2 regions of the Caballeronia sp. SBC1 genome follow, and region 1 is predicted to be linked to the other one. Evidence: predicted binding sites of a transcription regulator. Region 1 holds the regulator's gene; the other holds the start of a gene.

Region 1 (4,885 bases):
CTGAATATCCGCGAGGAAGAAAAATCCCGTATTGCAAGGGAATTGCATGACGACCTGGGCCAGCAATTGACCGCGCTGAAAATGGATATATCCTCGCTCGAACTTAGCCCTGGAACAGACGTTGAGGCGCGCGCACACTTGCGCGGCATGCAGCGCCTGATTGACGCAACTGTCGCCTCGATGCGCCGGATAGCCGCCGATCTGCGCCCAGTGATGCTCGATGACCTGGGCCTGGTCCCGGCCATCGACTGGCTGGCGATCGACTTTACGAACCGCTACGGTATTGACGTCGAGCGGCGGATCGACGCGAGGCACACCATTTTCAGCCGCGACGGTGCGACCGCCGTGTTCCGGATCGTGCAGGAAGCGCTGACCAACGTGGCGCGCCATGCGCAAGCTACCCGTGTGGATCTCGCGTTGTATCTGGAAGGTGACCGCTGCATCCTGCGCATTGCCGACGACGGCATAGGCGCCCATGAGCGTGCCGACGCCGGGCGCAAGTCGTTTGGCCTTATCGGCATTCGCGAGCGGGCGCACGGGCTGGACGGGTCGGTGTCAATCGAATCCGGCATCGGACAAGGGTTCGCTGTGACCGTTACATTTCCACTGGCGACCTTGCAACAGGACGAGCCTTTCTCCGACAATCCCGAAAACACCGAGGAAGAACCGCTGCAATGACCCGAGTATTGATCGCCGATGACCACGCCCTCGTGCGTGACGGGCTACGCCATATCCTGCTCAGCGCGAACGGCCTTGAAGTCGCTGGTGAAGCCAGCGACGGCGCTACCACCATGGCGATGATCCGCGCCACGCCGGCGGACGTGCTGGTCCTCGACCTGTCCATGCCCGGCAGGAACGGCGTCGAACTGCTCAAGCAGATCAAGGACGAGAAACCGGCGCTGCGCATCCTGGTCCTGACAATGCATGCTGAACAGCAATACGCGGTACGTGCGTTCAAGGCGGGGGCATCGGGTTATCTGACCAAGGAAAGCGCGAGCGCCGAACTGGTCACGGCGGTGAGCAAGGTCGCGGCGGGCGGCGTGTACGTGAGCCTCGCCATGGCCGAGCGGCTAGCACAAAGCCTGAACGAACCAGCCGACGACCTGCCGCACCGGCGTCTTTCCGACCGCGAATTCGAAGTATTCCGGCGGATCGCCGCGGGTGAAACGATCACGCAGATCGCCCAGGCGCTGTCGGTGAGCGCCAAGACTGTCAGCACGTACAAAACTCGCATCCTCGAAAAAATGCAGATGCCGCACGACACCGCACTGGTCCGCTACGCCATGCGCCACAAGCTCTTCGACGACGACTGCGACGCCTGACGGGTCCAATAAGCGCGAAATAGCCTGAATACCCCCGCCCAATACGCAAGCATCAAGCGTGTAGTCCGATCCCTACAGCCCTTCCCAAACCCCTACATCATGTCTGGCCGCTCGCCCATTTTATTTTGAGATAGCCGCGATCATACTTTGGCGCATGAACTCAAACGGTTGCGCGCCATGCTGAAGATCTTCCTTGTCGACGACTCAAGCCCTGTGCGCCGCCGCCTCTCTGCGCTGATTGGCGCGCTGGCCGGTGTGGTGATCGTGGGCGAGTCGGAAGAAGCGGACACGGCGCTGGGGTGCATCCGCATGACCCGCGCCGATCTCGTGATCGTTGACCCGCATCTGGCGGGTGGCAACGGCATGGACATCGTTGAATCGCTGGCGCGTGCCACGCCGCCCATCCTGACCATGGTGTTGACCAATCATTCGGGCCCGGCGTTTCGTGCCGCGTGCCAGCGCGCCGGCGCCCGCTATTTCTTCGACAAGACCTGCGAATACGAACTAGCCCGCGACACGATTCAGCAACTGGCGGATGCGCCCCGCCCCGAGCCAACATCCTGCGAGCCGGTATGACCGCCTTTCAGTCGATCAGTGCCCGATCCGCACAGCTCGTCAATTCATCTATTCAGTGATCGTCCGACTCTTCTGGAGACAGGCATGACCTCAGCTACCGCTTATGCGCCCGCATGTAAGGCCGCTTATGCGCCCACTTACGCACCGGCCGCTTCAACGACCGCGAATCGTCTCGCTTATATGGCGCGTTCCGCCACCACGAGCCTGCCACCACCGGGCGCACTCGCGAGCACGAGCTGCTCCGGCTGTTCGTTGCACTCCATCTGCATGCCGGCTCATCTGAGCGCGACGGAGCTGGCACGGCTCGACGCCATTGTCTGCTCCACGCGGCTTGTACGACGCGGCGAGACGCTATACCGCGCCGGCGATAAATTCAAAAGCATCTACGCCGTGCGTGTCGGCTGCTTCAAGACAGTCATCACGCATCGCGACGGCCACGAGCAGGTCACCGGGTTTCATATTGCGGGTGAACCGCTCGGACTCGACGGCGTGTGCTCCGATGAACAGAATTGCGATGCGATCGCGCTCGAGGACAGCAAGGTGTGTGTCATCCCGTTCGACTTGCTGGAGGACCTTTGCCACGACGTAAAGGCCATGCAGCAGCATGTGCATCGCATGATGAGCGGCGAGATCGTGCGCGAATCCGGCCTCATGATGATGCTCGGCACCATGACCGCGCAGCAGCGCGTGGCTGCGTTCCTGCTCAATTTGTCGTCGAGGATGAAAACGCGGGGCTACTCTTCCGCGGAATTCAACCTGCGGATGACGCGTGAAGAGATTGGCAGCTATCTCGGGCTGAAACTCGAGACCGTAAGCCGGATGTTCTCCAAGCTGCAGCAAGCAGGGGTGATCGATACAAACGGCAAGCAGGTACACATTCTCGACAGCGAGAAGCTCGCCGGGGTTTGATCGAAGCGAACGGACATGCCCATAGAGTACCTGCGAGGTTTCGCCAGGCCGGAGCGCACCGACCGGAACAACCGGCGCCTTGGACGCTGGCTTGCGTTTATAGCAGGCGCGGCCAACGCTGGCGGTTTTCTTGCCGTCGGGCAGTACACCTCGCATATGTCGGGGATCGTGTCGGCACTCGCCGATAACCTCGCGGTAGGCGACCTTGGCCTCGTCGTCGCCGGATTGAGTTCACTCGCGGCGTTCATGACCGGCGCGGCCACTTCCGCAATCATGATCAACTGGGGCCGGCGCCGGCGGGCACAAAGCGAATACGCGCTGCCGTTGATGCTGGAAGCCGTGCTGCTGCTCTGCTTTGGCCTGCTCGGTTCGAATCTGGAAAACAACCGGTTCCTGTTCGTGCCCGCGACGGTAGGCTTGCTTTGCTACGTCATGGGCCTGCAGAACGCGATCATCACGAAGATCTCCAAAGCAGAGATCCGCACCACGCATATGACCGGCATCGTCACGGATATCGGCATCGAGATCGGCAAGCTTTTTTACTGGAACGTGTCCGAGTCCGGGCCCGGAGTTACCGCTGTCAGGGCGGACCGATCGAGGCTCCGGCTCCTGGTCTCACTGCTCGGCATGTTTTTTATTGGCGGCCTCGCAGGCGCGCTGGGTTTCAAGTACGTGGGGTTCATATCGACCCTGCCGTTGTCGGCCATGCTGGTCGTACTGGCAGTCGTGCCACTGGTGGACGATCTGGTTGGCCAGCGTAGGTGAAGCAACGGCACTGACCTGCTTGCTTGACTTGCATCAATGAGATATCCACTGGACATCCCATAGTCAGATAACGGCGGCGCTTTTTCGACCAGCGCAGCCGGCGCACTTCCTGTTGCGCGATCGGGTCATCAAGAGCCCTTCATCAAGAACCCTTCCCCAAGCGACGATCCCTGTTGGCTCGCCGATCTCATGATCCATGACTAAAGCGAGGAGACCATGTCTACCATCGAATCCACCCCTCTCGTCCCTGCCCAGGGCATTCCTCCGGCAGGCCGCACCGCGATTGAAAGCATGGACGCTTACCGCGCGCTCGTGGCTGAGGCGGGCCAGGATCACGAAGCTTTCTGGGCACGTCTTGCGCGCGAACATCTGACCTGGCGCCGTCCGTTCACGCAGATTCTCAACGACCGGGACGCGCCGTTCTACAAGTGGTTCGAAGACGGCGAACTGAATGCGTCGTACAACTGCCTCGACCGCAATCTGGCCAGCGGCAATGCGAACAAGACCGCGATCATCTTCGAGTCCGACGACGGCCGAGTCTCGACCGTCACATATCAGGCGTTGTATCACAGGGTATGCCGGCTCGCGAATGCGCTGCGGGCGCGCGGCGTGAAGAAAGGCGACCGCGTAGTCATCTATCTGCCGATGTCAGTCGAAGGTGTTGTCGCGATGCAGGCCTGCGCGCGCATCGGCGCACCGCATTGCGTCGTATTCGGTGGCTTTTCCGCGAAGTCGCTGCATGAGCGCATAACGAACGTTGGCGCGGTAGCAATCATTACCGCGGACGAGCAGGTTCGCGCCGGCAAGACGCTGCCGCTGAAAAGCATTGTGGACGAGGCGCTTGCCATGGGCGGCACCGACGCCGTGAAGACCGTCGTCATCTACCGGCGCACGGGTGGCCGGATTCCATGGATCGGCGGTCGCGACGCCTGGCTGCACGAGCTTGAGAATGAACAGCCGGACACCTGCGAGCCCGAATGGGTGAGCGCCGAGCATCCGCTGTTCGTGTTGTATACGTCAGGGTCGACCGGCGCGCCGAAGGGCGTGCAGCACAGTACGGGAGGTTATCTGCTGTGGGCCGCGGTCACCATGAAGTGGACCTTCGATATCAAGCCCGACGATGTCTTCTGGTGTACCGCGGACATCGGCTGGATCACGGGGCATACGTACATCTGCTACGGACCGACCGCCGTTGGCGCGACCCAGATTATTTTCGAAGGCGTGCCGACGTACCCGAACGCCGGCCGCTTCTGGGACATGATCGAGCGCCACAAGGCGACGATTTTCTACACCGCGCCGACTGCCATCCGGTC
Region 2 (4,885 bases), on a different replicon from region 1:
GTCGAGCGCGTCGAAATCGATCGGGCCGATCATCCCGTGCGCGTTGCGTTGCGTCTGCAAATAGACGGGGATGCCCCCGCCGAGCAGCAGCGCGCCATGATGTGCAGCCTTATGGTTGTTGCGATCGAAGAGCACCAGGTCACCCGGTGTCACGAGTGCGGTCAATGCAATCTTATTGGACGTGGACGTACCGTTCAGCACGAAGTAGGTTCGCTCAGCGCCGAAGATCCGCGCTGCCGCTTTCTGCGCAGCGAGCGCGGGGCCTTCATGAACCAGCAGGTCACCCAGTTCGACAACGGAGTTATCCAGGTCATTACGGAATACCGCTTCGCCCAGATGCTTGATGAACGCGCGGCCGATCGGACTCTTCTGGTAAAACACGCCGCCGTTGTGGCCCGGACAGGTCCACATCTGGTTTGCCTGCTCCGCATAGTCGACCATCGCACCGAAGAACGGCGTCTTGAGCGAGTCCGCGTACGTCCGCAGATGGCTCACTAGATTGCGGGCGACGAACTCAGGCGTATCCTCTTCGATGAACACATAACCCGTCACATGCCCCAGCACTGCAACCGGAATTTCCGCGAGCAGATGGCGCTCGACCAGGATGAAGATGGGTACGTCCAGACCCCGCTCCCGGACAAAGCGCACGAAAGCCTCAACGTCCGTCTCTGACTCGGTCAGCGACCATTCCACGATCACACAGCCAACTGCAGCCTCGCTGCGGATCGCGGAGGATGCTTCCGCCACCGTGACCGTGACCTTGGTCGCGTACCGCAGGCGTTCGAGTTCATCGACGAGGCGCTGAAAGCGTGACGATGGCAACGCCGGTGGCAAGGGCAACGCGCAGCAAAACAGGAAGCCGAACATCTGGTCATATAGCATCTTGATCCTTGTATTGGGAATCGTATTGCGTCATTCGCGACCTCAACTGATCTTCACTACACCCCGGCTGAACAAGACAATAGCCACACCCGCCACGACCACGAGCACGCCCGCGACCGATGCCTCACGTCCCGTAAACACGCGCTCTCCGGCCGCATGTTCGCGCCGAGCCCACCAGAAAACGGGGAAGCCGAGTGCAAAGAGAATGGTGGACATCAGGAGGAACTGCAGTCCTGCGGCATAGACGAGCCAGAGGGAATAGACGGTCGCAAGCACGCCGGTCCAGATTGATTCTTTCGATGTTTCGCCGGCGGTCGGCGCGTACTTTGACTGAGTCGCGAAGCGCCACAGGAAGACGGTGCTGGCTAGATATGGCGGCAAGATCATGATTCCGGTGATCGAGATCAGCCACATCCAGGCATCGTTGGCGAACAGCACCACGAAGATCACGAGCTGCATGGTCGCGCTCGATACCCACAGCGATGGCGCCGCGGCATGGTGACGGTTTTCCTTAGCGAGGAACTTCGGGAATACGCCGTCCTTCGCGCCTTCGAACGGCAGCTCCGCGACAAGGATGGTCCAGGCAAGCCAGCAACTCAGCAACGACACCAGCAGCGAGACAACGATGAACACCGCGCCCCAGTCGCCCACCGCTGCCTTCAGCACATAGGCTGCCGACGGTGAAGCGAGCCCCGCGAGTTGCGCCTGATGCATCACGCCGAACGGCAGCGCCGACAACAGGAAATAGAGGATCGTGCAAACCGTCAGGCCGAGAAAAGTCGCGATCCCTACTTGCGAGGTCTTGCTGGCGCGGTCGGAAACCACCACAGCGCCCTCGATGCCGATGAACACCCACAAGGTAACGAGCATCGTGCTCTTGACCTGCCCAAGGAGGCTACCCAAATGCTCCTGAGCACCCCAGAAGTCGTAGGAGAACATGCCACCCTTGATCGCTACCGCCATCGCGCACAGGGCCACCGTGATAGTGCCAATATTCAATACGCTCGAGATCACGCTCAGGATTGCTGCCCGCTTTACGCCATACAGCACGACAAAATGCATGACCCAGATCAGCAGCGACGCGCCGACGATCGACGGCCAGGTGTTGCCCGCCGCGAACACGGGAAAGAAATAGCCGACCGTCTTCATGATCAGCACGGCGAATGCAACGTTGCCGAAAGCGGCAGACAGCCAGTATCCCCAGGCCATCTCGAAGCCTGCTAACGAGCCGAAACCTTCTTTCGCATACGAGTAGATGCCCGCCTTCAGATCAGGGCGTTTGTCGGCAAGCGTGCGGAACGTATTCGAAAGAAAGAACATGCCGACAAGCGTAATCATCCATGTAATCACGATTGCCGCCAGTCCTGCGCCCTGCGCCATGTTCTGCGGCAGATTGAAGGCGCCCCCGCCGATCATCGAGGCGATCACAACACCCGTAAGAAGTGGCAAGCTGAGCTTGCGGCCTCCGGGTTGAGCAGCGGGTTGAGCAATGACCGTATCGGCGGCAACGGGCTTGAGCGGCAAACTGCTATGTGTCTGGTCCATGAGGCTTTTTCTCCCTGCTGCTGGTGTGCCGTCAGTGTTGCGTCCATACGCTTGCCAAGGCTCTTCGACGTTGAACCTGTTTCAGCATAGGGACCGCATGGCCCCGCTCGTTGATCTGTATCAACTCGGGTTTAAGTGGGACCGCTACCTTTCAAAGCGGTGCTTTCCTGCCCATCGGTCAACATCGCTCAACACAACCTCAATGAGGGTGATTCCATGCAACGTGCGTACACGGGCGGCTCGGCCAAGCCGTTCTCCTCCGAAGACAGCAAGTTCTATCTGGTGGGCGGCGGCATTGCATCGCTGGCCGCGGCCGCTTTCCTGATCCGCGATGCCGATGTTCCGGGCCGTAATATCACGATCCTTGAAGCGCTTGGCGTAGCAGGCGGAAGTCTGGACGCAGCGGGCTCCGCGCAAGAAGGTTATGTACTGCGGGGCGGCCGCATGCTCGAGAGCAAGTACGTATGTACGTTTGACCTGTTTTCATCGATCCCGACGCTCGATGAAAGCAAGACGGTCACGCAGGAAATCCTGGACTGGAATGAAACGATGAAGACTTCGTCGAAGTCTCGTCTGGTACGCGACGGCCACCGGATCGACAAACCCGAGTTCGGGCTTACTGAAAGCGACATCCTCACGCTCGAACGCCTTGCGATCGAACCGGAGCACATGCTCGGCCGCAGCCGCATAGCGGACCACTTCGCCCCAGCCTTCTTCAAGACCCACTTCTGGCTGATGTGGTGCACGACCTTCGCATTCCAGCCATGGCATAGCGCGGTCGAATTCAAACGTTACCTGCTGCGGTTCGTGCACATGGTGTCGGGATTCAACCAGTTGCACGGGATCATGCGCACGGTCTACAACCAACACGACTCGATGGTCCGGCCGCTGAGCAAATGGCTCGACGACCATGGTGTCCAGTTCCAGTTCGGCACGCGTGTGAACGATCTGGTGCTTAACGAAGCCAACGGCGAAACGCGCGTGGAAGGAATCGTCTGCGAGCGCGAAGGGCGTAGCGTTTCAATCCCCGTCGGGCCGCGCGATGCGGTGATCGTCACGCTGGGTTCAATGACCGAAGGCTCGACGCTCGGCGGTATGGATCGCGCCGCCGTGCGGGACAGCAGCTCAGGCACCGATTCCTGGGCACTCTGGAACAAAATCGCGCTGAACCGCCCCGCTTTCGGCCACCCGGAGGTATTCGCCGATCACGTCGATGAATCAAAGTGGCTGTCGTTCACGACCACCTTGCATGATCCTGCGTTCTTCAAGCTGGTCCGAGATTTCACCGGCAATGTGCCCGGCGAAGGTGGCCTCATCACCTTCGCGGATTCGAACTGGCTCATGTCGATCGTCCTGCCGCATCAACCGCATTTCATCGATCAGCCAAGCGACGTGCAGGTGTTCTGGGGATACGGCCTCTATATCGATCGCCCAGGCGACTTCGTGAAGAAACCGATGGTCGAGTGTACAGGCCGCGAGATCATGACCGAGGTACTCGGGCATCTGCGGGCTGGCAATGCGGCTCCGGTTCTCGACCACGCCGTGTGCATCCCATGTCTGATGCCCTTCATTACCAGCCAGTTCATGCCGCGCGAACACGGCGACCGGCCGGAGGTCGTGCCGCAGGGATCGGTGAATCTGGCTTTTACCGGACAGTTTTGCGAATTGCCGGATGACGTTGTCTTCACCGTCGAGTATTCGATTCGCTCGGCGCAGGCAGCGGTCTATCGTCTTCTTGACATCGCGCAGTCGCCGCCGGCCGTCTATAAAGGCAAGTTCGATCCGCGCGTCCTGTTCAAGGCCTTCGAGGCCCTGCACGACCTCTAGGGACCAGCTGGCGCGTTTATCGCCGCACTACGCACGGCACGCACTGAGTAGTTTCCGAGCCTGCGCGCGTGCGGGCTATGTGGGTACCATCGAAACACACTGGCGCGGAAGGGTTTGCACCCGCGAACCTTTCTGCACCCTATTCAACGCGTTAAAAGGAGAAGCAAATGACTGGTAACGACGTTCTGATCGCCACGTTCAATGACCACACCGAAGCCGATGCGGCTGTGCGAAAGCTCATTGAAAACGGTTTTGACATGAAACATTTCAGTGTGGTCGGCAAGGGCTATCACACTGAAGAAAAAGTGGTCGGTTTCTACAACACCGGCGACCGCATGAAGATATGGGGCAAGTACGGTGCTTTCTGGGGAGCGCTTTGGGGCGCCCTGTTCGGCGGTGTCTTCCTGACGCTGCCGATCATCGGACCGGTCGTCGTAGTGGGTTATCTTGCCTCCATCGTGGTATCCGCGCTCGAAGGCGCGGTTGTAGTCGGCGGTGTCAGTGCCCTGAGCGCCGCGCTCTTCAATGCAGGCGTTCCGAAGGATCATGTGATCCATTACGAGACCGCGCTGCAGGCCAATGGATTTATCGTCATGGCGAACGGCCCGGCGGAAGAGATGGCGCGCGCCCG

What was found. The regulator FNR, encoded in region 1, switches genes on or off when oxygen is low (the NO sensors DNR and NnrR bind a similar motif). The targets are predictions, from matches to a motif close to TTGATNNNNATCAA.
Region 2: the regulator FNR is predicted to act here: its motif matches at 2,538-2,551, upstream of SBC1_RS37810 (oleate hydratase).

What each region holds. Positions count from the first base shown of each region.
Region 1 is NZ_CP049157.1:1,610,421-1,615,305, reverse strand. Features, by position in the region: partial or broken gene SBC1_RS25235 (histidine kinase) at 1-678, shown strand, start outside; gene SBC1_RS25230 (response regulator transcription factor) at 675-1,322, shown strand; gene SBC1_RS25225 (response regulator) at 1,500-1,898, shown strand; gene fnr (fumarate/nitrate reduction transcriptional regulator Fnr) at 1,983-2,807, shown strand; gene SBC1_RS25215 (YoaK family protein) at 2,823-3,572, shown strand; gene acs (acetate--CoA ligase) at 3,789-4,885, shown strand, end outside.
Region 2 is NZ_CP049159.1:632,448-637,332, reverse strand. Features, by position in the region: gene speC (ornithine decarboxylase) at 1-882, opposite strand, end outside; gene SBC1_RS37815 (basic amino acid/polyamine antiporter) at 925-2,427, opposite strand; gene SBC1_RS37810 (oleate hydratase) at 2,644-4,254, shown strand; gene SBC1_RS37805 (general stress protein) at 4,422-4,885, shown strand, end outside.